DNA from 3 places in the Janthinobacterium sp. P210005 genome. Region 3 is predicted to be linked to each of the others. Evidence: predicted binding sites of a transcription regulator. Region 3 holds the regulator's gene; each other region holds the start of a gene.
What was found. Region 3 encodes LexA, which represses DNA repair genes until DNA is damaged. Its sites were predicted from a motif close to ACTGTATNNNNATACAGT; they were not measured.

Region 1 (10,082 bases), on a different contig from region 3:
CGGGACGCGTCACCTTCAGGCGCTTCGCATACGCGCGCTTGAGGGCGCGCTCGTCGCCCGTCGGCTCCGTGTCCAGGATATCCCACAGGCTGCGCTGCTCGTTGTGCATGCCGCCGTCCATTTACAGGAAGCTCTCGCTCTCGACCTGGCGCAACACCTCGTCGAGCGCCTGGCGCGCCTTGCGGATGGTGCTCGGGTCCTGCGTTTCCAGCGCCGCCTGGAAATTGGCCGTGTGCGCCGCCAGGTATTGGCGCACGTCGCCGAGCGACTGTTCATACAGGCGGTCGGCGCGCGTGACCAGGGTGCGGTTTTCCATCTGCTCGCGGGGGTGGATCTTCAGGTCGGCCAGTTCCGCAAAGCGCTGCTCAATTTGTTCCGGCGTCATCACGCCCGCATTGTCGCTGATGACCATCTTGTGCTTTTCCTGCGTGGCCAGCACCGTCACTTCCGCTTCCAACACGCCGCTGACGTCGTAGGTAAAGCGCACGTCGATGCCGATCTCGCCCGCCTTTTTCGCGGGTATCGGGAAGCTGATCTTGCCGAGGAAGACGTTGTCGGCCACCAGGCGCGACTCGCCCTGGAAGATCGCCACGTTGATTTCCTTCTGGTTGTCGTAGATGGTGGTGATGTTTTCCGTGCGCGAGACAGGCACCACGGAATTGCGCTCGATGATGGGCAGGTAATGCCCGCCTTCATACTGGTTCGCGCCGACCTGGCGCGAAATCGAAATGCCCAGCGAATACGGCGCCACGTCCGTCATGACCACTTCGTCGAGGGCGGAGTCGCGCATCTTGAGGCCCGCCTGCACGGCGGCTCCCAGTGCCACGGCTTCGTCCGGGTCCAGGTGGATGGCGGGGAAGCGGCCGAACATGCGCGAGACGAGTTTACGCACCAGCGGCATGCGCGTGGCGCCGCCGGCCAGCACCACTTCATTCAATTCCGCGGCGCGGATGGTGGCGTCGCGCAGCGCCCGCTCCACGGGCAGACGCAGGCGGGCCAGCAGCGGTTCGCACAGCTGCGCCAGCTTGTCTTCGTTGATCTCCCAGCTGTATTCCTTGTCCTGGTAGCGCGTGGCCATGCGCACGGACGGCTGTTCCGACAGCAGGCGCTTGACGCGTTCGGCTTCATCGCGCAACAGCTGCTGCTGGCGCGGGTCGAGCAGGCGGACGCCGACAGCGTCGCGCAGGCCGCTGCCTTCCAAAAAGGCGTCGACCAGCACGGTGACGAAGTCTTCGCCCCCTAAAAAATTGTCGCCAGCCGAGGCGCGCACTTCCATCACGCCTTCGAACAGCTCCAGGATCGACACGTCAAACGTGCCGCCGCCCAGGTCGAAGACGAGGAATTTGCTTTCCTGTTCCTTGTCGCGGATGCCGTAGGCCAGCGCGGCGGCCGTCGGCTCGTTCAGCAGGCGCTCCACGCGCAAGCCCGCCAGTTGTCCCGCGATGCGCGTGGCTTTGCGCTGCGCATCGCTGAAATACGCGGGCACCGTAATGATGGCTTCCTCGACCTTGTGCCCCAAAAAGGCTTCGGCATCTTCCTTCAGCGCGCGCAGCACCATCGACGACAGTTCTTCCGGACGGAATTGCTGCGTGCCGAGGGTGATCTTCTTTTCGCTGCCCATGTAGCGCTTGAAGACGGCCGCCGTCAGCTGCGGGTGCGTCTGCAGGCGCTCGCGCGCGGCGCGGCCCACCAGCACGGTGCCGTCGTCATCGATGCTCACGCACGACGGCGTCAGGTGTTCACCAAGCGCATTCGGGATGATGGAAGCCTTGCCGTCGCGCCAGATGGCGACCAGGCTGTTGGTGGTGCCCAGGTCGATGCCGATGATCATCAGATATCCGCCTCCGCTTCATTGCCGTGTTCTTCGATCCAGGCGCGGCGTCCTGCCGCCTCGCCTTTGCCCATCAACATATTGAAGCGGGAGGCCGAGGCCATGTGGTCGACTTCACCGAGCGTGACGGGCAGCAGACGGCGCGTGTCCGGGTTCATCGTCGTTTCCCACAGCTGCTCGGCGTTCATCTCGCCCAGGCCCTTGAAGCGCGAGATCGACCAGGCGCCCTGTTTCACGCCTTCCTTGCGCAGCTTGTCCTCGATGGCGAGCAGTTCGCCGTCGTCGAGCGCATAGATCTTCTGCATCGGCTTCTTGCCGCGCGCGGGCGCATCCACGCGATACAACGGCGGGCGGGCGATGCAGATGTGACCCTTGTTGATCAGGGCCGGGAAGTGCTTGAAGAAAAGCGTCAGCAGCAGTACCTGGATGTGCGAGCCGTCCACGTCCGCATCGGACAGGATGCAGATCTTGCCGTAGCGAAGGCCGGACAGGTCGGGCGAGTCGCCCACGCTGTGCGGATCGACGCCGATGGCGACCGCGATGTCGTGGATCTCGTTATTCGCGAACAGGCGGTCGCGGTCCGTTTCCCACGAATTCAAGACCTTGCCGCGCAGGGGAAGAATTGCCTGGAATTCCTTGTCGCGGCCCATCTTGGCTGAACCGCCCGCCGAGTCGCCCTCGACGAGGAACAGTTCATTGCGCGTGATGTCCGACGATTCGCAGTCGGTCAGCTTGCCCGGCAGGACGGCGACGCCCGAGGATTTTTTCTTTTCCACTTTTTGCAGCGAGCGCTGGCGCGATTGCGCCTGCTTGATCACCAGCTCGGCCAGCTTCTTGCCGTAGTCGACGTGCTGGTTCAGCCACAGTTCCAGCGGCGGCTTGGTGAAGGTCGAGACGAGGCGCACGGCGTCGCGCGAGTTCAGGCGTTCCTTGATCTGGCCCTGGAATTGCGGGTCCAGCACCTTCGCCGACAGCACGAACGAGGCGCGCGCGAACACGTCTTCCGGCAGCAATTTGACGCCTTTCGGCAGCAGCGAGTGCATTTCGACGAAGTTTTTCACGGCGCCGAACAGGCCGTCGCGCAAGCCCGATTCGTGCGTGCCGCCATTCGAGGTGGGGATCAGGTTGACGTACGATTCGCGCACGATGGCGCCTTCTTCCGTCCACGCCACGACCCAGGCCGCGCCTTCGCCCTCGGCAAAGCCTTCCGAGTCCGGACCCGCATACTGCGCGCCTTCGAACAGGGGAATCAGGGTTTCGCCATTCGATACCTGCGCCAGCGTTTCGGTCAGGTAGCCGCGCAAGCCTTCCGCGTACTGCCAGGTTTGCGTATCGCCCGTTTTCGCGTTGGTGAGGGTGACGGTCACACCCGGCAGCAGCACGGCTTTCGAGCGCAGCAGGCGTTGCAGCTCGGTTTGCGAGATGTTCGGCGAATCAAAGTATTTGGCATCGGGCCAGGCGGTGACGCGCGTGCCTGACTTCTTGCCGTCGCGCGGGGCGGGGCGGGAGCTCAGGGGCTCGATCACGTCGCCGTTGGCAAACACCATATGGTGCAAGCCGTTGCCGTCGCTTTCCTTGCGCCAGACGGTGATTTCCAGGCGCGTCGACAGCGCATTGGTGACGGACACGCCGACGCCATGCAAGCCGCCCGAGAACGCATAGGCGCCGCCCGAACCCTTGTCGAACTTGCCGCCCGCGTGCAGCCGCGTAAACACGATTTCCACCGTCGGCACGCCTTCTTCCGGATGCAGGCCGACGGGAATGCCGCGGCCATTGTCTTCGACGGTGATGCTGCCATCCGTGTTTTGCGTCACGGCGATATGCGTGCAGTGACCGCCCAGCGCCTCGTCGGAGGCATTGTCGATCACTTCCTGAATGATGTGCAGCGGATTTTCAGTGCGGGTGTACATCCCCGGGCGCTGCTTGACGGGTTCCAGTCCTTTCAGGACACGGATGGATGATTCGCTGTAGTCGGATGCTGGTTTTTTAGTGGCCATACGTGTTCAAGCTAAGTAAAGACAGTGGTTGGAACGCCAGGCCAGGGCACTGCGGGGCGCAGTGACAGCGGCGGCGATAACTGTATAAATATACAGTATATCCCGTCCAGCGTCACTGGGGGAGGGCAGTGCGGCAGGCTTGGCGTCCTTGTGCGGACGCTCGCGCATTCTATCTTGTCCCGCGAGCAATAGCGCTACTCCAAGGCAACAACAGTGCGCTGCGCGCGTGGTTTGGCGCCCATTGTGAAGGATTTTATGCGGTAAAGCGCCCGTTTTTACATCTTGTTTACAGCTGCCTCCCCAGTCTTTACGAATTTTTTAGACCCTTTTGGCTAATCTGCTCACTATCAAAACAAACCTGAATGAGGGTGGGAATGGATCTCGTGTATCTCGGCTTGATTGCCGTGTTTTTCGTCGTGGCGGCCGGCTTTGCCGTCGCCTGCGACAAATTAGGGAGCGTCAAATGAACGCGTTTTATGTGCTGGGCGCCGTCGTGTCGGCTGGCCTGCTCGTGTACCTGCTGGTCGCGCTGCTGAAGGCGGAGGAACTGTGATGACGACGCAATCGATATTGTTATTGGTGGCTTTCCTGGCCGTGCTGCTGGCCGCCGGCTATCCGCTGGGCCTGTATATGGCCAGGGTGGCCGGCGATGGCCCCGTGCGCGGCCTGGGCTGGCTGCAAAAGCTGGAAAACCTGCTGTACCGCTGGTCCGGCCTGCCCGCCGACAAGGCCATGGGCTGGAAAAGCTATGCCATCGCCCTGATCGTCTTCAATACCGTGGGCGCCGTCTTCGTCTACGGCCTGCAGCGCCTGCAGGGCTTCTTGCCCTTGAATCCCCAGGGTCTCGGCGCCGTCAGCCCCGATTCCTCGTTCAATACCACCGTCAGTTTCGTCGCCAATACCAACTGGCAGGGCTACGGCGGCGAACAGACCATGAGCTACCTGACCCAGATGCTGGGCATGGCATGCCAGAACTTCTTTTCGGCGGCCACCGGCATCGCCGTGATCTTCGCGCTGGTGCGCGGCTTCGCCTCGCGCTCGGGCAAATCGATCGGCAATTTCTGGGTCGACCTGGTGCGCTCGACTCTGTATATCCTGCTGCCGCTGTCCCTGGCCCTGTCCGTCGTCTTCATGGGCGAAGGCATGATCCAGAATTTTTCCGCCTACAAGGAAGTGACCCTGCTCGACCACGTGGCGTATGAAACGCCGAAAGTGACGGCCGACGGCCAGCCCGTGCTGGATGCCGCCGGCAAGCCCATGATGGAAGCGCAAGTGGCGGCCACGCAGACGATCGCCATGGGCCCTGTCGCGTCGCAGGAGTCGATCAAGCTGCTGGGCACGAATGGCGGCGGCTTCTTCAATGCCAATTCCTCGCACCCGTATGAAAACCCCACCGTGCTGTCGAACTTCCTGCAGATGCTGGCCATCTTCATCATCCCCGCCGGCCTGTGCTTCACCTTTGGCCGCATGGTGGGCGACATGCGCCAGGGCTGGGCCGTGCTGGCCGCCATGACCTTGATCTTTGTCGTCATGACGGCCGGCGTGATGAGCGCCGAGCAGCAAGCCAATCCCGCCTTGCAAGGCCTGGGCCTGGACCAGCAGGCCAGCAGCCTGCAATCGGGCGGCAATATGGAAGGCAAGGAAACGCGCTTCGGCATCAGCTCCTCGACCCTGTTCGCGGCGGTGACGACGGCCGCATCGTGCGGCGCCGTCAATTCCATGCACGACTCCTACATGCCCCTGGGCGGCATGGTGCCGCTGCTGCTGATGCAGTTCGGTGAAGTGATCTTCGGCGGCGTGGGCACGGGCCTGTACGGCATGCTGATGTTCGCCATCCTGGCCGTCTTCATCGCCGGCCTGATGATAGGCCGCACGCCTGAATACCTGGGCAAAAAAATCCAGGCCTATGAAATGAAGATGGTGTCGCTGGCCATCCTGATTACGCCAGCCCTCGTATTGACGGGCACGGCGATCGCCGTGATGGTCGAACCGGGCAAGATCGGCGTGGCCAATCCGGGCGCGCACGGCTTCTCGGAGATACTCTACGCCTTCACGTCGGCGGCCAACAACAACGGCAGCGCGTTTGCCGGCCTGTCCGCGAACACGCCGTTCTACAACGTGATGCTGGCGATCGCCATGTGGTTCGGCCGCTTCGGCGTGATCGTGCCCGTGCTGGCGGTGGCCGGTTCGCTGGCGGCCAAGCAGCGCCTGTCGGCCAATGCCGGCACCATGCCCACGCACGGCCCCATGTTCATCGGCTTGCTGATCGGCGTTGTCGTACTCGTCGGCGTTTTGAATTACGTTCCCGCGCTGGCCCTGGGCCCGATCGTCGAACACCTGCAACTTTTCATCAAATAAGAGGCTACCATGTCACGCACAAGCCTGACTTTGTTCGATTCCGCACTGATCGGCCCTGCCGTCGTCGATGCGTTCAAAAAACTCGACCCCCGCACGCAGTGGCGCAGCCCCGTGATGTTCGTCGTCTACGTGGGCAGCATCATCACGACCCTGCTGGCCATCCAGGCCCTGAATGGCCAGGGTGAAGCGCCATTCGGCTTCATCGTCGCCGTCGCCGTGTGGCTGTGGTTTACCGTGCTGTTCGCGAACTTCGCCGAGGCGCTGGCCGAAGGCCGCAGCAAGGCGCAGGCGGCGTCCCTGCGCGCCCTCAAGCAAACGGTGATGGCAAAGAAAATGCAAACGCCGAAGTACGGCACTTCCTGGCTGCCCACGCCGGCCACCGACCTGCGCAAGGGCATGACGGTGCTGGTCGAGGCGGGCGACGTCATTCCCGCAGACGGCGAAGTGACGGCCGGCGTGGCCTCCGTCGACGAGAGCGCCATCACGGGCGAATCGGCGCCCGTCATCCGCGAGTCGGGCGGCGATTTTTCCGCCGTGACGGGCGGCACCCGCGTGCTGTCGGACTGGTTGCTGGTGCGCGTTTCCGTCAACCCGGGCGAAGCCTTCATCGACCGCATGATCGCCATGGTCGAAGGCGCCAAGCGCCAGAGGACGCCGAATGAGATCGCCCTGACGATTTTGCTCGTCGCCCTGTCGATCGTCTTCCTGATCGTCACCGTGACCCTGCTGCCGTACTCGCTGTTTTCCGTGGCGGCGGCCGGCAGTGGCACGCCGGTGACCATCACCGTGCTGATCGCGCTGCTCGTGTGCCTGATCCCGACCACCATCGGCGGCCTGTTGTCCGCCATCGGCGTGGCCGGCATGAGCCGCATGATGCAGGCCAATGTGATCGCCACGTCGGGCCGTGCCGTGGAAGCGGCCGGCGACGTGGACGTGCTGCTGCTCGATAAAACGGGCACCATCACCCTGGGCAATCGCCAGGCGTCGAGTTTTGTGCCGGCACCCGGCGTAACGGAGCAGCAGCTGGCCGATGCGGCGCAACTGGCCTCCCTGGCCGATGAAACGCCGGAAGGGCGCAGCATCGTCGTGCTGGCCAAGCAGAAGTTCAATATCCGCGAACGCGAGATGGCCAGCCTGCACGCCACCTTCGTGCCGTTCACGGCGCAAACGCGCATGAGCGGCGTGGACATTCCTGGTGAACAGCAGGTGCGCCAGCTGCGCAAGGGCGCGGCCGATTCCATGAAAAAATATGTGGAAGCGCTGGGCCAGCCGTATCCGGCGGAGGTGGGACGCGCCGTCGACGACATCGCGCGCCGCGGCAGCACGCCGCTGGTGGTGGTCGACGATGGCCGCGTCATGGGTGCCGTGGAGCTGAAGGATATCGTCAAGGGCGGCATCAAGGAGCGTTTCGCGGAACTGCGCCGCATGGGCATCAAGACCGTCATGATCACGGGTGATAACAAGCTGACGGCTGCGGCCATCGCCGCAGAAGCGGGCGTGGACGATTTTCTCGCCGAGGCGACGCCGGAAGACAAGCTGAAACTCATTCGCAGCTACCAGTCCGAAGGCCGCCTCGTTGCGATGACGGGCGACGGCACCAACGACGCACCGGCGCTGGCGCAGGCCGACGTGGCCGTGGCCATGAATTCAGGCACGCAGGCGGCTAAGGAGGCGGGCAATATGGTCGACCTGGACTCGAACCCGACCAAGCTGCTGGAAATCGTTGAAATCGGCAAGCAGATGCTGATGACGCGCGGTTCATTGACGACGTTCTCGATCTCGAACGACATCGCCAAGTACTTCGCCATCATCCCGGCCGCCTTCGTGGGCACCTATCCGCAGTTGAAGGCGCTCGACATCATGCACCTGGCCAGCCCTGCGTCGGCCATCATGTCGGCCGTGATCTTTAATGCCTTGATCATCGTCGTGCTAATTCCGCTGGCGCTGAAAGGCGTGCAGTACCGTGCCATCGGTGCGGCCAGCCTGTTGCGCCGCAACCTGCTGATCTACGGCCTGGGCGGCATCGTCCTGCCCTTCATTGGCATCAAGCTGATCGACGTGCTGCTGTCCGCACTCAATTTAGTCTAAAGGAACCATCATGAGCACTATCGTACGTCCCGCCCTGGTCCTGTTTGCCGCGCTGACCGTGATCTGCGGCGTCGTCTATCCGTTTGCCACGGCCGGTATCGGGCAGCTGGCTTTCAACGATGAAGTCAACGGCAGCATCGTCGAGCGTGGTGGAAAACCTGTCGGATCGAGCCTGATCGGCCAGTCCTTCACCTCGCCCAAGTACTTCTGGGGCCGGCCATCGGCCACCGCGCCGATGGCGAATAACGGCGCCGGTTCGGGCGGTTCGAATCAGGGTCCGAGCAACCCGGCCCTGGTGGACGCCGTCAAGGCGCGCATCGCTGCCCTGCAGGCAGCCGATCCGGGCAATCGCAACCCGATCCCTGTCGACCTGGTGACGGCGTCGAGCAGCGGCCTGGATCCGGAAATCAGCCTGGCGGGCGCCTTGTACCAGGCGCCGCGCGTGGCCCGCGTGCGCGCCATGCCGCTGGCGCAGGTGGAAAACGCCATCGCCAAGGTGCAGAAAACCGCGTACATCGGCTTTTTCGGCGAACCGCGGGTCAATGTGCTGGAACTGAATCTGGCGCTGGATGCGGCCGCGAAGTAAGATGATGCAGGGGCAGAGCCGCCGGTTTTGCCCCTGGTTTTGACATTAAAAGATGCCCATGCTCCCCAACGACAGCCAACGCCCCGACCCTGATGCCCTGCTGGCGCAAGTGCAGGCGCAGGAAAAGAAAGCCGCGCGCGGCCGGCTGCGCATTTACTTTGGCGCCTCGGCCGGCGTCGGCAAGACCTATGCGATGCTGGCCGCCGCCCGCAAATTGCTGGCCGATGGCCAGGACTTGCTGGTGGGCGTGGTGGAGACGCATGGGCGCCAGGATACGGCGGCCCAGCTTGATGGCTTGCCCGTGCTGCCCCTGAAGGCCATCGAATACCGGGGCAAGACCCTGTTCGAGTTCGACCTGGACGAAGCGCTGCGCCGCGCGCCGGCACTGATACTGATGGATGAACTGGCCCATTCGAACGTGGCCGGTTCGCGCCATCCGAAGCGCTGGCAGGATGTCGAGGAATTGCTGGCGGCCGGCATCGACGTGCTGTCGACCCTCAACGTGCAGCACCTGGAAAGCCTGAACGACGTGGTGGGCGGCATCACGGGCGTGCGCGTGGCCGAAACCTTGCCCGACACGGTGTTCGACCGCGCCGACGAAGTGGTGCTGGTCGATATCCCCGCCGATGAACTGCTGCACCGCCTGAAGCAGGGCAAGGTGTATCAGCCGCAGCAGGCGGAGCGGGCGTCCCAGCATTTTTTCCGCAAGGGTAATCTGATCGCCCTGCGCGAATTGGCCTTGCGCCGCACGGCGGACCGGGTGCAGGACGATGTGCAGGCTTACCGCGTCGAAAAATCCATCAATCCCGTGTGGAAGACGGGGGCCGCGCTGCTCGCCTGCGTGGGGCCGCACGCGGGGGGCGAGCACGTGATCCGCAGCACGGCACGTCTGGCCAGCCAGCTGAATGCGGAATGGCATGCGCTATACGTGGAAACGCCCCGTTTGCAGCGCCTGCCGGCGGGCCAGCGCGAGCGCATCCTGAAAACCCTGAAACTGGCGCAGGACCTGGGCGCGCGCACGGCCGTCAATCCGTCCGCCGACATCGCCGGCGCCGTGGTCGAGTATGCACGCAGCGCGAATATCTCGAAAGTCATCGTCGGGCGTGGCCGCGCAGGCGCGCTGGCGCGCCTGTGGCATGCGCCGCCGGCCGCGCGCATGGCAAGCCTGGCACCCGATATCGATCTGATCGAGGTGGGCTTGCCGCCCGCCGATGCGGCGCCC
Region 2 (10,082 bases), on a different contig from region 3:
TCGCCCGGGCGCCGCCGCGCTGGACGTATTTACGGACGAGCCGCTGCCGCCAGGCTCGCCATTGCTGCTGCTGCCGAACGTGCTGGCCACGCCGCACCTGGGCTACGTCGAGCGTGACAGCTATGAACTGTATTTCCGCTACGCCTTGCAAAACATCGTCGATTTTGCGCAAGGTCAATGCACGCGCCTGCTCAATCCCGAGGCGCTGGCGCATGCGCGGCAAGCTCCTCAGGAACGCTGAAAGCCCTTCAGCAGGTCCGGCTCGCCCGTGATGCGGATGGCGGGCGCGGGCAGCACGTGGCGGCCGCGCCACAGGCCGGCCCAGCCGGGCGGCCAGGCGATGTCCGGCCCGCTGTACGGCGCCACGCCGGCGCGCACGGCGACGACCGGCACGGGCGGCATGTCGGGCAAGGGCTCGCCTGGCGTGCGCTGCATGTCCAGGCTGTACATGTAATCGGGCAATAACGCATCGCAGACGCGGCCAAACCAGTCGCTATGGTCATCGTCGCGTCCCAGCGCTTGCGCCAGGCCCTGCGGGTCGAAACGGGCCAGGGCATCGATCAGTTCGCCCGTGGTGGCGCCGGGCGTATCGCCCCAGCCCATCACGGGATTGACGTTGTAATCGGCGCCCGAACCGTACCAGCCTTCGCGCCAGGGCCGCTGCATCCAGTCGCGCGGCCCCGTAAACAAATGCCAGCGCCAGTGCAGGCCGGACGGCTTGGGCCACGAGTACAGATACAGCTTCTGATAGCCGGCCTGGTGCAGCTCGCGCACCATGGCCATCAGGCGCGCATGCGGCATGCGGTCCGGCGGCGCGCGGCGAAACAGGATCGCTTCGCCATCGGCAAACTGCACGTCGTCGGTCGACAGGTTCAGGTCCAGGGTCCGCGCTTCGCTGCCGAAACGGGCGGCGATCCAGCCCGTCAGCAAATTGACAGACGTGATCACCCCGTAACCGCGGTGGCGGTGAAAAATGACGGTGCCGGGAGCGAGCGCTTTCATACGGAGTCGGGGTGGCAGGCAAACAAAGAAACCAGTGTACTCACAGATGACCAAATTTTCCAGATGCGGCGCGGTAGCGGGGCCCAGGCACGCTGGCCCATCTGCGGCAGCATTCACGCAACGCTGCCAATCCACGCTATCATGCGCGTCATTCTCCACTGACATCGTGACCACATCATGACTTTGCGCATACTCGCCACTGGCGGCACTTTCGACAAACACTACAACGAATTGAACGGTACCCTGGGCTTTTCCGACAGTCATTTGCCGGCAGCGATTGCCCGCGCGCGCATGACGGCGCCCGTGGCGCTGGAGCAATTGCCCCTGCTCGATTCGCTCGACATGCAGGATGCGGACCGCCAGCGCGTGCTGGCCTCGTGCCGCGCGGCACAGGAAAAAGCCATCGTCATCATCCACGGCACCGACACCATGCGCGAAACGGCGCAGGTGCTGGGCGCGGCGAACCTGCAGCAAACGGTCATTTTGACGGGCGCCATGATTCCCTACGAAATCGACAACTCCGACGCCCTGTTCAACCTGGGCTTTGCCTGCGGCGTGGCGCAAACCTTGCCAGCCGGCGTGTACGTGGCCATGAATGGCCAGATCTTCGCCTGGGACAATGTGCAAAAGAACCGCGCCGCCGGCGTGTTCCAGCCCTTGTAAGCCGATGGCAGGACAGGGCGTAAAAGCAGACCGGCCCACGGCCTGACTGGCCCTCTGTCACAATTCGATCAGCCCGTTTTCAACGGGCTTTTTTTATGTCTTTTTGCCTTTCACAAATTCTGCGAAACCACAGAACTCGTCGAATTATTGCAGGTAAAACATCAAATTGCCAATATAATAATTTTGTGTTGTAAAAAAACGCCATTGATCATTTTTAAAAACACCGATATTATTAAATATAAAACTGCAATTTAACAATTAAATTAAATATTCTTCTGTATCCATAATTTATTGCCAAATCCGACACGGTTGATATGCATTTTTTCTTGCTGAGACGACATAATGTTCGCCTCGACAAGTCAAAAGTGCATTTATAACAATATTGCGCTAAGTAGTCTTCCACCTCCCACCGACGTGGTTCCGCCTACCGTACACGAGCACCGCTGGCCATCTACCCGATGGCCAGAGCGGTGCTCGTGTACTGCTTGTCGTTATTAAAACTACTACGGAGTAATTGTTACAATGGCATTTAAAGAAAAAATTGGCGTGCGCAGCGTACGCCTGGCCCTGACCGTTCTGGCAGGTAGCGTCTTGTTCTCTGGCCAATCCATGGCGGACGAAGCAATTCAAAAAGTTGAAATTACCGGTTCGAGTATCAAGCGTATCGCTGTCGAAGGCGCCTTGCCTGTGCAGCGCCTGACGCAAGAAGCGATCGCCAAATCGGGCGCCACTTCGGTAGCCGACCTGATCCAGGCCCTGCCAGCCATGCAAGGCTTCACCATCGGCGCAGTCGCAGCAGGTTCCGACTCGGGTGGCAATACCAGTGCTTCGCTGCACGGTATCGGCGAGTCCTACACCCTGGTACTGCTGAATGGCCGCCGCATCGCGCCACAAGGCTCCGGCACCACGGTCAACCTGAACGCCATTCCGATGAGCGCCGTTGAGCGCGTCGAAATCCTGACCGACGGCGCTTCGGCCCTGTACGGCTCGGACGCCATCGCCGGCGTACTGAACTTCATCCTGAAGAAAAACCAGCAAGGCGCCACCCTGGAGGCCACCTACGGCGGTCCGGAAGACAAGGGCGGCAACGCCTGGAACACCAGCGTCACCTATGGTTTCGGCGACCTGGACGAAGACCGTTTCAACGTGCTGGTATCGTACCGCCACGATGAGCAGTCGAAACTGATCGCGACCGACCGCGATTTCGCCAATACCTCTTTCCTGAAATTCAAACGCGGCGGCAACAACTACATCTGGGACCGCACCAGCACCTCGGCATCGCCAGCAGGCGCCACCGTAGCCTACAAAACGAAGAACAGCGCATCGACTTCCTTCACGCCTTACTTGCGTCAAAACGGAAATTGCCCTGACGATTCCTTCGTCACGACCGGCAATTCACGCGCTTGCGGCTTCGACACGGGTTCCACCGTGGAAATCGTGCCACAATCGAAACGCGACAGCCTGTTTTCCAAAGCAACGTACAAGCTCAATGACAGCCTGAACGCGTTCGCCGAACTGGCCTACTCGCGCTACGACCTGACGGCGCGTATCGCCGCCAACCCGATCCCCATCTCGATCGCGCAAACGGTAAAGAACCCTAAAACCAACCTTGACGAGCTGGTGTTCAACAATCCAGCTGCCTACGCGAAATACGTGCAACCTTACCTGACGCCAGCGCAACAGGGCGATCTCAAATCGGTCACGGCCAACTACCGCAGCACCGACTTCGGTTTGCGCGCAAGCCAGACCATTACCCAAACCAAACACATGGTGGTTGGCGTGGAAGGCGAACTGGGCGCGTGGAACTTCGAAAGCGGCCTGACCTGGTCGCAAAACTCGATCGACGAGCGTTACACGGGCGGCTACGCGACAAATCAGGGCTTCAATGCGATCCTGGCCAATCCGGATTTCGATGCGTTCGCGTTGGGCCAAAAGCCATCCGTGCAAGCGCAAGTCGCCGGCGCGCAGTTCGTCGGCTCCGTGCGTACCGCATCGACCACGATGCGCGGCGTCGACACGCACGGTTCGCGTGAACTGTTCTCCTTGCCAGGCGGCAAGGCCAGCCTGGGTATCGGCGGCGACTACCGCACCTACCGCTATGAGCAGTCGCCAGGCGCCACCGGTGACGATATCTACAGCTTCAACACGAAAGCTTCCTACGACATGAGCCGCGACACCTACGGCGCGTTCGTCGAGTTGCTGGCTCCTCTGACCAAGTCGTTCGAAATGACCGTCGGTGGCCGTTACGATGCTGTCAAGGCGATCGATGACAAGCTGAACAGCAAAACTGTCGGTAAAAAAGACAGCGCCAATACCTACAAGGTATCGGCACGCTGGCAGCCGGTACAAACCGTGCTGATCCGCGGCTCCTACGGCACGGGCTTCAAGGCGCCAAGCATGCTGGACATCGCTCAGCCACTGGTCAATGCCGGCTTTACCGCCAAGAAATTTACCTGCCCATACCCAGGTACCGAGTTCTGCCGCGGCGAACCAATTCAATACAACGCCGTATCGGAAGGCAATCCAGAACTGCAGTCGGAAAAATCGAAACAGTTCACCCTGGGCTTCCGTGTTGAGCCTAGCTCGGCCTTCTCGTTCGGCGCCGACCTGTGGGATGTGAAACTGCGCAATGCCGTCTCGGAAATCACCGAAGATCAGGCATTTGGCGATCCGGTCAAGTATGCGACAAGCTTCGATTACTACAAGGAGCCATCGACCGGCAATACCTACTACGCGTTCAAGAAACTGTCGGTCAACGTCGGCAAGAAGGAATACCGTGGTATCGACTGGGATCTGTCGGCCAACCACAAGTTTTCCTTCGGTAAGCTGACCGCCCAATTGAGCGGTACGCACATGTTGCACGCGAACTACACCAAGGCAGGCAGCAACAACGTGTTCACCAGCAACATGAACTTCTTTGGCGACACCAACGAAGTCACGTTCCGCAACCTGATGAAGCTGACGACGACCCTGGATACGGGCCGCCTGAGCAACACGATAACGGTCAACTACCGTAACGGCTACACCGATGCGGCAGCAAGCGTGTACAACGAGGACACCAAAACCAAAATAGACGACTTCCGCCTGCAAGTACCGTCGTACACGACGTTCGACTGGCAAGCACGTTTCGCCTTTGACAAGCAAACCACGATCCGCGCAGGCATCAAAAACCTGTTCGACCGTGCACCGCCGCTGTCGCTGCGCGCTTCGTCGGGCCACCAGGTTGGTTTCGACCCACGCTACGCCGATCCAATGATGCGTTCGTTCTACATCACCGGCAACTACAAGTTCTAATTTGACGTTGTGAATTAGCTTGTCCGAAAGCGCCTTGCACTTCACCGTGCAAGGCGCTTTTTTTATCTTTTCGCAATCCACAGGCGAAAAAAAAGGAGCCGCAGCTCCTTTTTCGTACCGGCATGGCTGCGCTTATGCAGTCGCTTCGCCGCCCAGGGCTTCGACCACGTCGGCCATCAGCTTGCTCAGTTCGCCCGTCATCAGCATCACGTCGCCGTCGAAACGCTCTTCGTCGTTCTTCGTGCTCGATTCCGTTTCCTTGATCACGTCCAGCGGCTTGACGCTCTTGATGGCCAGCGATTCCGTCAGCACGAACGAAATCTTGTCGTTCCACGTCATGGCCAGGCGCGTGCACTGCTTGCCGGCCGCGATGTGGCGGCGCACGTCATCCGCTTCCAGGGTGTGGCGCACGTAGCGCACGGTGGCCTTGCTCTCGCCCGTGGCGCGCAATTCCGTATCCATGTCGACCGTGAAGCCGGCCGGCGCATCGTCCGCCTGCAGCCATTCCGTCATCACCGCCACGGGCGAGCGCTGCACGCGCAGGCTTTCCAGCGGCAATTTATCCACGGCCTTGAGCAGCAGCTTGATGACTTCATCGGCTTTCGCCGGGCTGGCGGCATCGACCACCAGCCAGCCATTGACGGGGTCGATCCACGTCCAGACGTTGCTGCGGATGCTGAAGGCGCGCGGCAACAGCTCGTCGGCCACGCGTTCCTTCAATTCCTTCATGGCTTTCTTGCCTGGTGCAAAGCCTTGCGCTTCTTCCATCTCGGCGGCGCGGGCCTTGGCCACCTGGTTGATGACGGTCGCTGGCAACAGTTTCTTTTCCGTGCCCAGCAAGATCAGCATCTGCTTGTTGACCACGTGGACCAGGCCGCCATTCGGGCGTGGCGTATCCCAGCCCTGGCGCATCAGATCCATGCTGGTCGCCGGCGTAAATTTGTTCGAGGACAAGGCCTCTTCCAGTTGTTCTGGCGTATAGGCCCATGGTGCGGGCAGGCGGTAAATCTGAAGATTCTTGAACCACATAGTTTTTGTCTTCCGTTTGTTTCAGTAGTGCCAGGGGAACGCCATTCTACACTTTCGACACGGGAATGCCGTCAAAAGCGCGGACTGGCGCGGTGTTGTTGATGCGTGGGGAATGCCGCTACAGGGCGGGAAACAGCTCCGCCTGGGCCGGCGCCTGCCGCATCGCGATGGCCGGATCGGACAAGGTCGAGATACGCACGCCCAGCAGGCGGATTTTCTTTTCAAATGGCACGCGCCGCAAGCAATCGCGGCTGGCCCGCAGGATGGCGGCGGCGTCCGCCGTGGCGCTGGGCAAGGTGATGTCGCGCGTGACGGTGCTGAAATCCTCGAAACGCAGCTTGATGCCCACCGTGCGCCCCGCCAGCGACTGTTTATCCAGGTCGCCCGCCACCCGCGTGCACAGGCTTTCCAGCTTTTCCGACAGCGTGGCGCGGTCGCGCACCACCTGCAAGTCGCGCTCGAACGTCGTTTCGCGGCTGACGGACTTGGTTTCCCGGCTCGTCTGCACGGGCCGCTCGTCGATGCCCAGCGCCGCCTGGCGCAGCCAGCCCGTGTACAGGTCGCCAAACTGCGTGCGCAGCATGGCCAGGTCGGCTTGCGCCAGCTCGCCGATGGTGATGATGCCCAGGGCTTCCAGCTTGGCCGTCGCCTTCGGGCCGATGCCGTTGATCTTTTTCGCCGGCAAGGGCCACACGCGCGTGGCGATATCCTCGGGCGACAAAATGGTGAGCCCGTCGGGTTTTTCCAGGTCGGAACAGATTTTCGCCAGCAATTTGTTGGGCGCCAGGCCAATCGAGCACGACAGGCCCGTCGCCTCGAACACGGCCGCCTTCAGGCGCGCCGCCATGGCTGGCGCCTGCGCGCCGTGTTCCGTCAGGTCGACATAGATTTCATCGATGCCCACGTTCTGGATGATGGGGCACAACTGGGCCACGGCTTGCTTGAAGCGGGCCGAATACTCGCGGTAGGCCTCGAAATCGGCCGGCAGCAAGATGCTGTCGGGCGCCAGCCTGGCCGCCTTCATGATGCCCATGGCGGAAAACACGCCGAACGCGCGCGCCGCGTAGGTCGACGTGGTGACGACGCCGCGCCCCACGTAATCGCGCATGCGCGCAAACTGCCGCGTGCCGTCAATCTGCAGCACGGGCTGCTGCAGGCGCCCGCCGCCGATGACGACGGCTTCGCCGCGCAATTCCGGATATTTCAACAGTTCCACGGAGGCGAAGAAGGCGTCCATGTCCAGGTGGGCGATCCAGCGGCGCGCGGCGGGTGCTTCGGCAAGTGTGGGGGCAGATGGAATCAAAAAACACCTCGCGGCGGATCGGCTTGCCTTCATTGCGGCAAGATACTGTGCATACATACAGTATTACCGGAAATGACCGCGGATGCAAGTTGAAACGCACGGGACCCGATGGCGACGATCAGCGGTTGCTTTTCTCAATAGCAAGATTACAATCCTGACACAACTATTCAAAGGAGTTGCCTTGTCCACAGCACATCATGCCTTGCGCCGCCGGTCCGTCTGGTCATCCATCCTGCCGGCCCTGCTACTGTCCACGCTGGCGCCATCCGCGCTGGCCGCCGACACCACCACCACCATCGCCACGGTCGCCGCCCCCGTCGCCGCCAAGACAGCCTGGCAGGAAACGCGCCACGGCACGGTCGTCACGGACGACTACCGCTGGCTGCAAAAGAAAGCCGATCCTGCCGTGATCGACTACCTGAATGCGGAAAACGCCTACACGGCCGCCGTCACGGCGCCGATCCAGCCGCTGGCCGACAAGGTAACGGCGGAAGTCAAGGGACGCATGCAGGAAGTGGACTTGTCCGTGCCTGCGCGCCAGGGCAATTTCTACTATTACACGCGCATGGAAGCGGGCAAGCAATATCCGATTCACTGCCGCCGCCCCGTCGGCGCCAGCGGCGCCTATGATGCGCAGGCGGCAGAGGAAGTCTTGCTGGATCAGAATCAATTGGCCGAAGGCCACAAATTCTTTGCCGTGCGCGCCTTCAGCATCAGCCCGAATGAACAGTTGCTGGCCTACACCACCGACACGACGGGTTTTCGCCAGTACGAGCTGCATGTCAAGGATTTGAAAACGGGCAAGTTGCTGGGCGACAGCATGCCGCGCGTGACATCGCTGGCCTGGGCGGCGGATAACGCCACCCTGATGCTGGCACAGGAAGACGCCACCACCAAGCGCTCGGACCGCTTGTTCCGCCTGGCCCTGGGCGGTGCGCCGCAACAGGTCTACCACGAGCCGGTGGAGCAGTTCGCCATCAACGTGGGCCGCACGCGCGACAAGCAATTCTTCGTGCTCACCTCGGGCAGCACGGACACGAGCGAAGTGCTGCTGCTGCCAACGAGCAAGCCGCAAGGCACGTTCCAATCCGTGCTGAAACGTGAAAAAGGCCACCGCTACGGCATCGAGCACCGCGACGGCCAGTTGTATATTCTGACCAACAAGGGGGCGAAGAATTTCCGTGTCGTCAGCGCGCCGCTGTCTGCGCCGCAGCCGAAGAACTGGAAGCCCGTCGTGCCGCATAACAAAGATGCCGTGATCCAGTCCATCGACGTCTTCCAGGGTTACCTGGTGGTGATGGAAAAGGCACGCGCCCTGAACCGCGCCCGCATCTTTGATTTTGCGCAAAAGAACTGGAAGGCAGTGCAATTCGACGACCCCGTCTACCTGGCCACGGCGGCCGGCACGCCGGAGTTTTCCGCCACGCAATTTCGCATGTCCTACCAGTCACCCGTCACGCCGCCCACCGTCATCGACGTCAGCATGCAGGACGGCAAGCGCACGGTGCTGAAGCAGCAGGAAATCGTCGGCGGCTTCGACAGCAGCCGCTACACCACGCAGCGCTTGTGGGTGAAGGCGCGCGATGGCGTGCAAGTGCCGCTGTGGGTCGTCTACAAGAAAGGCGTCAAGCTCGACGGTTCCGCGCCGCTGCTGCTGTACTCGTACGGCTCCTACGGCATTTCCACGGAAGCCACTTTTTCCATCAGCCGCATCAGCCTGCTGGAACGGGGCGTCATCTATGCGCAGGCGCATATCCGCGGCGGCACCGACATGGGCGAAGCCTGGCATGAAGACGGCATGCTGATGAAGAAGAAAAACACCTTCCATGACTTCATCGACAGCGCCGACTACCTGGTGCGCGAAAAATGGACCAGCCCGAACCGCCTCATCATCCAGGGCGGCAGCGCGGGCGGCTTGCTGATGGGCGCCGTCGTCAACATGCGCCCCGACCTGTTCCACGCCGTGCACGCGGCCGTACCGTTTGTCGACGTGATGAACACCATGATGGACGCCAGCCTGCCCCTGACGACGGGCGAGTACCTGGAATGGGGCGACCCGAACCAGAAGGCCGCGTACGACTACATGCTCAGCTACTCGCCGTATGACAACATTGCGCGCAAGAACTATCCCGCCATGCTGGTGACGACGGGCCTGAACGACAGCCAGGTCATGTACTGGGAACCGGCAAAATATGTGGCCAAGCTGCGCGCGTATAAAACGGACAGCAATCCCCTGCTGCTGAAAACGAATATGGGTGCCGGCCACGGCGGCGCGTCGGGCCGCTATAACGCCATCGCCGAGAATGCGTTCAATATGGCGTGGATGCTGTCGCAATGGGGCATCACAGAGTAAAGTGAAAAAAGCGCTTGCACAAGGATTTTACCCGTCCTATAATAGCGCCTCTTCCAGACGTGGTGACAAACGTCGGGATGGTTTTCTGAGACAAGCAACGGGTGCTTAGCTCAGTTGGTAGAGCGGCGCCCTTACAAGGCGTAGGTCGGGAGTTCGAGCCTCTCAGCACCCACCAAATCAGAAAACTGTCCAGTGCTTCATGGATCAGCAATACAGATCATACGAGCTTGGAGTGGTAGTTCAGTTGGTTAGAATACCGGCCTGTCACGTCGGGGGTCGCGGGTTCGAGTCCCGTCCGCTCCGCCAATAAAAGAAAAGCCCTTTGGTTCCTGGAACCGAAGGGCTTTTCCCATTTCAGAAGCCAAAAACACGTCCATCCCCCCTCGCCTGAACATTTTTGCGCTTTTCAGCAAAAAAACTACCATTCCCCCTCAAGAA
Region 3 (10,082 bases):
GCGACGGGCGAGACGGATGCGATGGTCGTCATGGGCGGCGCCATCATGAGCCTGCCGGTTGTCGTGGCGTGCTTCGAATTCGAATTCATGGGCGGTTCCATGGGCTCCGTCGTGGGCGAGCGCTTCGTGCGCGGCGCGCAAATCGCGCTGGAACAGAAAGTGCCGTTCATTTGCATCACCGCCACCGGTGGCGCGCGCATGCAGGAAGGCTTGCTGTCCCTGATGCAGATGGCGAAAACCACGGCCATGCTGACCAAGCTGTCGGAAAAGAAATTGCCATTCATCAGCGTGCTGACCGACCCGACCATGGGCGGCGTGTCCGCCTCGTTCGCCTTCATGGGCGACGTGGTCATTGCCGAACCGAAAGCGCTGATCGGCTTTGCCGGCCCCCGCGTGATTGAAAACACCGTGCGCGAAAAACTGCCGGAAGGCTTCCAGCGCGCCGAGTTCCTCGTCACCAAGGGTGCCGTCGACATGATCGTCGACCGCCGCAAGATGCGCGAAGAAATCGCCCGTCTGCTGGCCTTGTTGCAAAACCAGGCCGTCGAAGTCTTGGCGTAACGCCAACGTAACAGGCCGGGCGGCGTCCGCAGGACACGCCCGGTTGCCACGCCACACCATCTCCGCGCCTCGCGCACTGTCTCCTCATCAAGAAGTCTCCCATGCACAAGCTCCCCACCACCTTGCCGGACTGGCTCGCCATGCTGGAAACCCGCCATTCGGAAACCCAGATCAATATGGGCCTGGACCGCGTGCAAGCCGTCAAGGCGCGCATGCAGCTGGCGTTTACTTGCCCCGTGATCATGGTGGCGGGCACGAATGGCAAGGGTTCCACCTGTGCCATGCTGGAATCCGTGCTGTTGCGTGCCGGCTACAAAGTGGGGCTGTACATCAAGCCGCACTTTCTCGATTTTAACGAGCGCGCCCGCGTGCTGGGCGAGATGGCCAGCGACGAACAGATCGTCGCCAGCTTCAATGCCGTCGAGGCCGTGCGGGGCGACACGCCGTTGACGTATTTCGAATTCACCACCCTGGCCATCCTGCACCTGCTGTCGCAGGCCAAGCTGGACGTGGCCATCCTGGAAGTGGGTCTTGGCGGGCGCCTCGACGCCGTCAACGTGATCGATGCGGACGTGGCCATCGTCACCAGCGTCGATATCGACCACACGGATTACCTGGGCGACACGCGCGAAGCGATCGGCTTTGAAAAGGCGGGCATCTTCCGTCCGGGCAAGGCGGCCATCTGCAGCGATCCCGTGCCGCCGCAATCCCTGATCGACCATGCGGAAGCCATCGGCGCCGACCTGTGGCTGATGGGCCGCGATTTCAATTATTCGGGCGACAAGCAGCAGTGGAACTACGGCGGGCGCGAGCAGCGCCGCAATTCGCTCGCGTATCCAAGCTTGCGCGGCGCCAACCAGATCCTCAACGCGACGGCTGTGCTGGCCGCCCTGGAAGTGCTGAAGCTGAAACTGCCCGTGGGCGCGCAGGAAGTGCGCACGGGCCTCGTGACGGTGGAGCTGCCGGGCCGCTTCCAGGTCTTGCCTGGCCGCCCGAGCGTGATCCTTGATGTAGCGCATAACCCTCACGCGGCGTCGGCGCTGAACCAGAACCTGGGCAATATGGGTTTCCACCCGTACACCTATGCCGTGTTCGGCTCCATGCTGGACAAGGATATCGATGGCGTATTGGCCGCGATGAGCGAACACGTCGACCACTGGTGCCTGACGGGCTTGCCTTCGCCGCGCGCGGCCACGGCTTCCGAGCTGGCCGCCAAGGTGCAGATCATGCTGGAAGATAAGCCCGACAGCAGCGAGCATACTGTATCTATTTTCGATGATCCGGCACAAGCTTTTGCAAATGCAATGAGCCGGGCCGGTGAGAATGATAGAATTGTGGTCTTTGGTTCTTTCCTCACCGTTGCCGGCGTGATGAAGGCCCGAAAATCCTCACTTCACTGAAACGCACTCGACTGAAAATCACGCATGGGCTTGTTCTCGAAACTGTTTAAAAACAAGCAAGAATCCTCTGGCGAAGACAGCGGCTTTTATGTCCCTGGCGAAGCACAGTCGCCGACCCGCAAACGCGCCGCCAACACCTCCGGTGGCGGCGGATCGCGCCGTGGCGGCAAGGAAGCGCCGGATCCGGTCTTGCCTGAAAAAAAGCGCGCACGCCGCCGCCTGGTCGGGGCCATCGCCCTGGCCCTGGGCGTGGCTGTCGGCTTGCCGATGCTGCTCGATTCCGAGCCGAAGGCGCCGTTCAACGATATCGCCATCGATATTCCGTCGAAGGAAAAGGCCGTAGCGCCTGCACCGGCGCCCGTGCCGGCCGTTCCGGCCCGGGCCGCATCGAATGGCCTGGACCAGTCCGAGGAAATCGTCGACGCGCCGCTGCCGCCTGCGGCCAAGCCGACGCCTGCACCGGCACCCGTGCTGGCCGCCGTCCAGCCTGCGCCGGTCAAGCCAGCCTACGTGGAACCGAAACCCGAGCCCAAGCCGGTCAAGGTGGAGCCAAAACCGGAACCGAAGCACGAAACCAAGCCGGAACCCAAGGCCGAGCCGAAACACGAGTCCAAGCCTGAGCCCAAGCATGAAGTAAAACCGGAAGCCAAGCCTGAGACTAAGCCTGCCAAGCCGGCGCAATCGGCCGACGATGCCGCGCGCGCGCTGGCCATCCTGGAAGGCAAGCCGCAGGACAAGCCGCAAGAGAAGGTGCAGGACAAGGCGCACGACGCCGGCAGCGGCAAGTTCGTGGTGCAGGTGGCGGCGCTGGCGACGCAGGACAAGGTTGACGAATTGCAGGACAAGCTGCGCGAAGCGGGCATCAAGTCGTACACGCAGAAAGTCTCCAGCCCGGCGGGCGAACGCATCCGCGTGCGCGTGGGACCGTTCGGCAGCCGCGAAGACGCCGAAAAGACCCGCGCCAAGCTGCAAAAGCTGGGCCTGGGCGGCAGCCTGGTACCGGCGTGATGTTGCAAGGCTGAACGGGCGTGACGATCTTCGATTACCTGGTGCTGTTCGTGCTGGTGACGTCCGTGCTGATCAGCATGATGCGCGGCCTGGTCAAGGAAATACTGTCATTGGTCAGCTGGATCGTGGCTTTCGTCATTGCCAATGCCTATGGCGCCACGCTGGCGAAATTCCTGCCGGAAGCCGTGCCGGGCGAAGCCATCCGATTGTTGCTGGCCTTCGTGGTGCTGTTCATCGGTGTGCGCATTTTGATGGGATTGCTGTCCATGACGGTCGACGCGCTGGTCAAGGTGACGGGCCTGAGCCTGGCCGACCGCACCCTGGGCAGCCTGTTCGGCGTGGCGCGGGGCCTTGTGATCGTGCTGACCGCCGTCATCTTGTGTGGCATGACGTCCATACCGCAGCAGCCATTCTGGAAAAACGCGCAGCTCAGCCCGCTCGCGGAGCAGGGCGCGCGCGCCATCAAGCCTTATCTGCCTGCCGCTTACGCGCAGCATGTGAAATTTTGAATTTTTTTAAAATCAGTAGCACAGTTTAGGAGCACACCATGTGTGGCATCGTCGGCGTCGTTTCCCATCAACCTGTCAATCAATTGCTCTATGATGCATTGTTGCTCCTGCAACATCGCGGTCAGGACGCGGCAGGGATTGCGACCAATCACAGCAGTATGTTTTCCATGCATAAGGCCAATGGCCTCGTGCGTGACGTCTTCCGTACGCGCAACATGCGTTCGCTGCAAGGCACGACGGGCATCGGCCATTGCCGCTACCCGACGGCCGGTTCGTCGAGCGAAGAGGAAGCACAGCCGTTTTATGTGAATGCGCCGTTCGGCATCACGCTGGCGCACAATGGCAACCTGACCAACTGGGAACAGTTGAAGCTGGAAATGTTCAAGAACGACCGCCGCCACATCAATACCGATTCCGATTCGGAAGTGCTGCTCAACGTGCTGGCGCATGAAATCCAGGAAGCGACGACGGGCCTGAACCTGGACCCGGAAGCCATCTTCAAGGCTGTCACCGTGCTGAACCGCCGCGTCAAGGGCGGCTACGCCGCCGTCGCGCAAATCGCCGGCGTGGGCTTGCTGGCCTTCCGCGACCCGCACGGCATCCGTCCGCTGTGCCTGGGCATCAATGAAACGGAACAAGGTCCTGAGTACCTGATCGCTTCCGAATCCGTGGCCCTGGAAGGCATGGGCTTCCGCTTCGTGCGCGATATCGGTCCCGGCGAAGCCGTCTTCATCGATGCTGACAAGCAATTGCACAGCGCCCAGTGCGCCGACAATGCCAGCCTGAACCCGTGCGTATTCGAGTTCGTCTACCTGGCCCGTCCCGATTCCGTCATCGACGGCGCCTCCGTGTACGCCACGCGCCTGAAAATGGGCGAATACCTGGCCGAAAAGATCCGCGCCGAATTGCCTGGCGTACATATCGACGTGGTCATGCCGATTCCCGATTCCTCGCGTCCGGCCGCCATCCAGCTGGCCATGGCGCTGAACATCGAGTACCGCGAAGGCTTCATCAAGAACCGTTACATCGGCCGCACCTTCATCATGCCCGGCCAGGCGGCGCGCAAGAAATCCGTGCGCCAGAAGCTCAACGCGATCCCATCCGAATTCAAGGATAAAGTGGTGCTGCTGGTCGACGATTCCATCGTGCGCGGCACCACCAGCCGTGAAATCGTGCAGATGGCGCGCGAAGCGGGCGCGACGAAGGTCATCTTCGCTTCGGCCGCGCCACCGGTGATCTACCCGAACGTGTATGGCATCGACATGCCGACGCGCGACGAACTGATCGCCTACGGCCGCACGACGGAAGAAGTGTGCCGCGAAATCACGGCCGACTACCTCGTGTACCAGGATATCGGCGCGCTGAAACAGGCGATCGCCGACGTCAACCCGGCCCTGACCAACTTCGAGGCTTCGTGCTTCGATGGCGTGTACGTGACGGGCGACGTGTCGCAGGAATACCTGGACCGCCTGGAATATGCGCGTCACCATCCGAAGGCGGCAGCGCCCGAAGATACGCCGCGTTCCCAGCTGAACCTGAACCTGGCGACAACAGAAGCATAAGTAAGCTGCCCGGCCGATGCCGGGCATTTTTTTCTCTGCGATCATGAACGATAAAAAAAACTACGGCTTTACCACCACCATCCTGCATAACGACCGCCGCAAGGGCATCGAACATGGCTCCCTGCACAAGCCCGTGCACACTTCCGTTGCCTTTGGTTACGCCGATGCGCGCCAGCTCGCTTCCGTGTTCCAGGGCAAGGAGCCGGGTTTCCGCTATGGCCGCCAGGGCAACCCGACCGTTTCCGCGCTGGAAGACAAGGTCAACAAGATGGAAGACGGCGTGGCGACCCTGTGCTTCGCCACCGGCATGGGCGCCATCGGTGCCGTGGTGCAATCCTTGCTGCGCGCGGGCGACCATGTCGTGTCGTCGGCCTTTTTGTTTGGCAACACCAACAGCCTGTGGCAAACGGTGACGGGGCAGGGCATTGGCGTGTCGTTCGTCGACGCCACCGACGTGGCCAATGTGGCGGCCGCCATCACGCCGGCCACGCGGATTGTTTTCGTGGAAACTATTGCCAATCCGCGCACGCAGATCGCCGACCTGAAGAAGATCGGTGACTTGTGCCGCGAGAAGGGCATCCTGTACATCGTCGACAATACGATGACGACGCCATACCTGTTCCGTCCGAAAGCCGTGGGCGCGGGCCTGGTGGTCAATGCCTTGACGAAATCCATCGGCGGCCACGGCAATGCGCTGGGCGGCAGCTTGACGGATACGGGCGTGTTCGACTGGACGCAGTATCCGAACATCTTCGAGAATTACAAGAAGGCGGCGCCCGCACAGTGGGGCATCGCGCAAATCCGCGCCAAGGCCTTGCGCGACTTCGGCGCCTCTTTGGGGCCGGAAGCGGCGCACCATATCGCTGTCGGGGCGGAAACCATGGCCTTGCGCATGGACCGCACCTGTTCGAACGCCCTGGCGCTGGCGACCATGCTGGCCGCCGATCCGAGAGTGGCGGCCGTGCATTACCCGGGCCTGGCGTCGCACCCGCAGCATGCGCTGGCGACGGACTTGTTCCGCAGCTATGGCTCGCTGTTCAGCTTTGAATTGAAAGATGGCATCGACTGCTTCGATTTCCTCAATCGTCTCAATCTTGCCATTCCCGCCAGTAACCTTGGCGACACGCGCACCCTCGTCATTCCCGTCGCCCACACGATTTTCTACGAGATGGGTGCCGAGCGGCGCGCCAGCATGGGCATCGCCGAGTCGCTGATCCGTGTGTCGGTGGGTATCGAGGATGAGGTGGATCTGCTGGAAGACTTCAAGCACGCATTGGAAGAAGAATAAGGTTTCACTTTTTTGAGAAAAAGATTACATTTAAGTGTAATTAAAGCATATGTGTCTTTTTCTCAATCGGAGAGTGGGAATGAAAAAAATTGTATTTAGTGTTTTTTTATTGTTTTCTTGCGCTGTCTATGCTGATGACCTGACGGATGCGAATAAATTCCTGCAATCCAAGGCTTACCCGCAAGCCTTGGATTTGTACAAGAAACTGGCTCAGGCTGGGAATGCCGAGGCTCAATTTCATTTGGGCGAGATGTATTTGTATGGTGAAGGAGTGGCTGTCGATGCCGCGCAAGCCGGACAATGGTTTGGGCAGGCATCCAAGGCGGGCAACAAGAATGCCGAAGCCGCGCTTGCCCTTATGGCTAACCGTGTCGCGCGAAAAGGTGACATTGATTACTATGTCAACTCATATGCTGGCGAGGATGTTGCCTTGAGTAAGGTCAAGTGCGTTACCCCGGTGATTCCTGCATTCTCCCAAACCAAGCGTCAAATCAGAGATGTGGCCGATAGTGTCGATGCCTGGATGGCGTGCTATAACAGCTTTGTCAGTAATTTGAATGCTTCTTTGCCGCCTGGCAAAGCCATTCCTTCTGATATTGAATCTTTGATGAATGAGCAGGAATTTGAAAAGGCCAAGCTGCGCATGGATGCCGCCTATGCGCGGGTGAGTGCCGAGGGGCGTGAGCTGGCAAAAAATATCTTGGCGCAGCGCGATGAGTGGCACTCCAAAACAGAGGCGTATCTCTTGGCGGAGAATAAAAAAATTCAGACAGAAAATGAAATGAGTGAATTGAATCGCTCACGTACCGCGAACACGCCGCAATGGGTGACCAGTCCTTTGCCAAGCAAATAAGGCAGTCTTGCCGATGTGCTCAATGGGATGGGAATTAAGCGCTCGCAGGTATGCTGCAAGCGCTTTCCCTCTTAATGCCAACTGCGCATGAGTCCGACGGCCAAACCTTCCAATGCAAATTCATCTTCCGGCGACACGGTAATCACCTTGAAGTCGGGGTTTTCCGGCAGCAATTCGATGACGGAACCCGTCTTCTTGTAGCGCTTGACGGTGACTTCGTCGCCGATGCGGGCCACGACGATCTGGCCATTCTTGGCGCTGTCGACTTTCTTGACGGCCAATAAATCGCCATCCATGATGCCGGCGTCGCGCATGGACCAGCCGCGCACCTTCAGCAGGAAGTCAGGCTTGGCCGAAAACAGGGCCGGATCGACGTTGTAGCTCGCTTCCAGGTTTTCCTGCGCCAGGATGGGCGACCCGGCCGCTACCCGGCCGATCAGGGGCAGCGACATCAGCAGCGCTGCCGGCACCTTCGACGGCAGCGCTTCGGCGGCGGCGCCGATCAGGCGGATGCCGCGCGATGTGCCCGGTGAAATCTCGATCGCGCCCTTGCGGGCCAGAGCCTGCAAATGCTCTTCGGCCGCATTGGCCGATTTGAAACCCAGTTCATTGGCGATTTCGGCACGGGTGGGAGGAAAGCCCGTGTTTTCAATCGCGTCCTTGATCAGGTTCAGGATTTGTTCTTGTCGTGCTGTCAGCTTGATCATGAGCGGTGGGTGCATACTAAAATGCTGTCTATATGAACAGTCTGTATTTTTGTACAGTATCGTTCACTATGCAAGGGGATTTCCGTGTTTTGGGCGAATTTCGCAAGAAATACTTGTCCATGGACGGAAAGCACGGCGGCGCGCGGGCTTTTCGGGCCCATGTGGAAGGAATGATTGAAACGTTTGCAAAAGGCGGTTATAATCTTCGGCTGACCTTCCCACACCCGTCTTGACGCCGGGGTGGGCGATTATCAATCCGACCTGAAGGAGTTTGCATGCGTCATTATGAAATAGTCTTTATCGTCCATCCGGACCAAAGCGAGCAAGTGCCCGCGATGATCGAACGCTACAAAGCCAGCGTAACCACCCGCGGCGGTTCGGTTCACCGCGTGGAAGATTGGGGCCGCCGTCAAATGGCTTACTCGATCCAAAAGCTGCCTAAAGCACACTACATCTGCCTGAACATCGAATGCGACAACGAGACCCTGGTCGAGTTGGAAACAGCATTCAAATTCAATGATGCCGTGTTGCGTCACCTGACCGTTAAAATGAAGAAAGCTGAAACAGCTCCTTCGCCGATGATGAAATCGGTACAACGCGAAGACGCGGCCAAAAGCCACCGCACCGAAGCACCAGCAGCCGCTCCAGCCGCAGCAGCAGCTTAATTCTTGACCAGGATCGTGCGCTGAACCAGCTACAAGTAACCGCCATCATTGCCGAGCGCGAAATATTGCGCTATACCCCGGCAGGGCTGCCGATTGTGAATGCAGTATTGCAACACAGTTCGCAGCAGATGGAAGCAGGGATTGCCCGTTTGACCGAGTTTGATGTTGCCGCGCTAGCCGCTGGCGAAATTTCAGGCAGGTTCAGTCAGGCAAGCTTGAGCGGGGTGTATCAGTTCACGGGTTTCCTGGCCAGGAAGAGCCGCAACAGCAAGAGTTTGGTGTTTCACATCATTGATTTTAGTGCAGTCAATTCTGACTAGCGCATTTTAGATACAGGAGCCTGACATGGCATTCGGTAAAAAGTTCGACAAAAATAAGCTCAAGCTTAAAGAAAAACGCAAACAGCAAAACCCGTTGTTCAAACGCAAGAAGTTCTGCCGCTTCACCGCAGCTCACGTTGAGCAAGTCGACTACAAAGACGTCGACACGCTGAAAGACTTCGTCCAAGAAAACGGCAAGATCATGCCAGCACGCCTGACCGGTACCAAAGCGCACTACCAGCGCCAAGTTGACACCGCAATCAAGCGCGCTCGCTTCCTCGCGCTGCTGCCATACACCGATCTGCACCACGCTTAATCGGTCAGATATTCCTGGAGAAGAACTATGCAAATCATTCTGTTAGAAAAAGTTGTTAACGTCGGTAACCTCGGCGAAGTCGTCAAAGTCAAAGACGGTTACGCACGTAACTTCCTGATCCCGCAACGCCTGGCACGTCGTGCTACGGCAACCGCTGTGGCTGAATTCGAAGTCAAGCGCGCCGAACTGGAAAAAGCTGCTGCCGCTAAACTGGCCGCATCGCAAGCCCAGGGCGAAAAACTGAGCGGCCTGACCGTTCAAGTTGCTCAAAAAGCTGGTGTTGATGGCCGTCTGTTCGGTTCCGTCACCAACTTCGACATCGCTGAAGCGCTGACCAAGCAAGGTTTTGCTGTTGAAAAAGCACAAATCCGCATGCCTACCGGCCCGCTGAAGATCGTTGGCGAGCACAACGTTTCGGTTGCTCTGCACACCGACGTGGTTGTGGAAGTTGTTATCGCTGTCGTTCCAGACGCGAACGCGTAATCGTCTGCGGGCCTGGCCCGCAAGCGTTGCCGCACTATGAAAAGCCGGGTTCGCCCGGCTTTTTTGTGGCCTTTTTTTCGCTCAATTTCAGCCCTTTATTTTTGCCAGCACGCCGAAGCGGGTATAATTCGCGCCATGAACGCCCCCTCTGATCCGCAACTGGATTCCCTCCGTATTCCGCCGCATTCGATCGAAGCAGAACAATCCGTTATCGGTGGTCTGCTGCGCGACAATGCCGCATATGACCGCATCGCCGACTTCATGCATGCGGAGGATTTCTATCGCTATGACCATCGCATCATCTTCGAGCAAATCGTCAAGATGGTTAACGCTTCCAAGCCAGCCGATGTCATTACTGTTTTTGAAACCCTGACCCAGCTCGGCAAGGCCGATGATGTGGGCGGACTCGC

Region 1: VPH40_RS14330 (DNA topoisomerase IV subunit B) is a predicted target of LexA. The motif match lies at 3,908-3,925, and genes of this name have one in related genera.
Region 2: dinB (DNA polymerase IV) is a predicted target of LexA. The motif match lies at 7,336-7,353, and genes of this name have one in related genera.

Annotation. Positions count from the first base shown of each region.
Region 1 is NZ_JAZARC010000003.1:136,577-146,658, reverse strand. Features, by position in the region: gene VPH40_RS14340 (J domain-containing protein) at 1-109, opposite strand, end outside; gene VPH40_RS14335 (molecular chaperone HscC) at 122-1,831, opposite strand; gene VPH40_RS14330 (DNA topoisomerase IV subunit B) at 1,831-3,828, opposite strand; gene kdpF (K(+)-transporting ATPase subunit F) at 4,292-4,381, shown strand; gene kdpA (potassium-transporting ATPase subunit KdpA) at 4,381-6,186, shown strand; gene kdpB (potassium-transporting ATPase subunit KdpB) at 6,196-8,274, shown strand; gene kdpC (potassium-transporting ATPase subunit KdpC) at 8,285-8,860, shown strand; gene VPH40_RS14305 (DUF4118 domain-containing protein) at 8,919-10,082, shown strand, end outside.
Region 2 is NZ_JAZARC010000009.1:128,282-138,363, reverse strand. Features, by position in the region: gene VPH40_RS27340 (D-2-hydroxyacid dehydrogenase family protein) at 1-241, shown strand, start outside; gene VPH40_RS27335 (L-asparaginase) at 229-1,002, opposite strand; gene VPH40_RS27330 (asparaginase domain-containing protein) at 1,180-1,665, shown strand; gene VPH40_RS27325 (TonB-dependent receptor) at 2,188-4,959, shown strand; gene VPH40_RS27320 (recombination-associated protein RdgC) at 5,092-5,988, opposite strand; gene dinB (DNA polymerase IV) at 6,107-7,291, opposite strand; gene VPH40_RS27310 (S9 family peptidase) at 7,473-9,644, shown strand; tRNA gene VPH40_RS27305 (tRNA-Val) at 9,744-9,819, shown strand; tRNA gene VPH40_RS27300 (tRNA-Asp) at 9,874-9,950, shown strand.
Region 3 is NZ_JAZARC010000001.1:2,072,712-2,082,793, reverse strand. Features, by position in the region: gene accD (acetyl-CoA carboxylase, carboxyltransferase subunit beta) at 1-561, shown strand, start outside; gene folC (bifunctional tetrahydrofolate synthase/dihydrofolate synthase) at 663-1,961, shown strand; gene VPH40_RS09210 (SPOR domain-containing protein) at 1,986-2,969, shown strand; gene VPH40_RS09205 (CvpA family protein) at 2,990-3,478, shown strand; gene purF (amidophosphoribosyltransferase) at 3,517-5,040, shown strand; gene VPH40_RS09195 (cystathionine gamma-synthase family protein) at 5,084-6,328, shown strand; gene VPH40_RS09190 (tetratricopeptide repeat protein) at 6,408-7,181, shown strand; gene lexA (transcriptional repressor LexA) at 7,253-7,888, opposite strand; gene rpsF (30S ribosomal protein S6) at 8,164-8,553, shown strand; gene priB (primosomal replication protein N) at 8,574-8,873, shown strand; gene rpsR (30S ribosomal protein S18) at 8,899-9,189, shown strand; gene rplI (50S ribosomal protein L9) at 9,217-9,672, shown strand; gene VPH40_RS09160 (replicative DNA helicase) at 9,808-10,082, shown strand, end outside.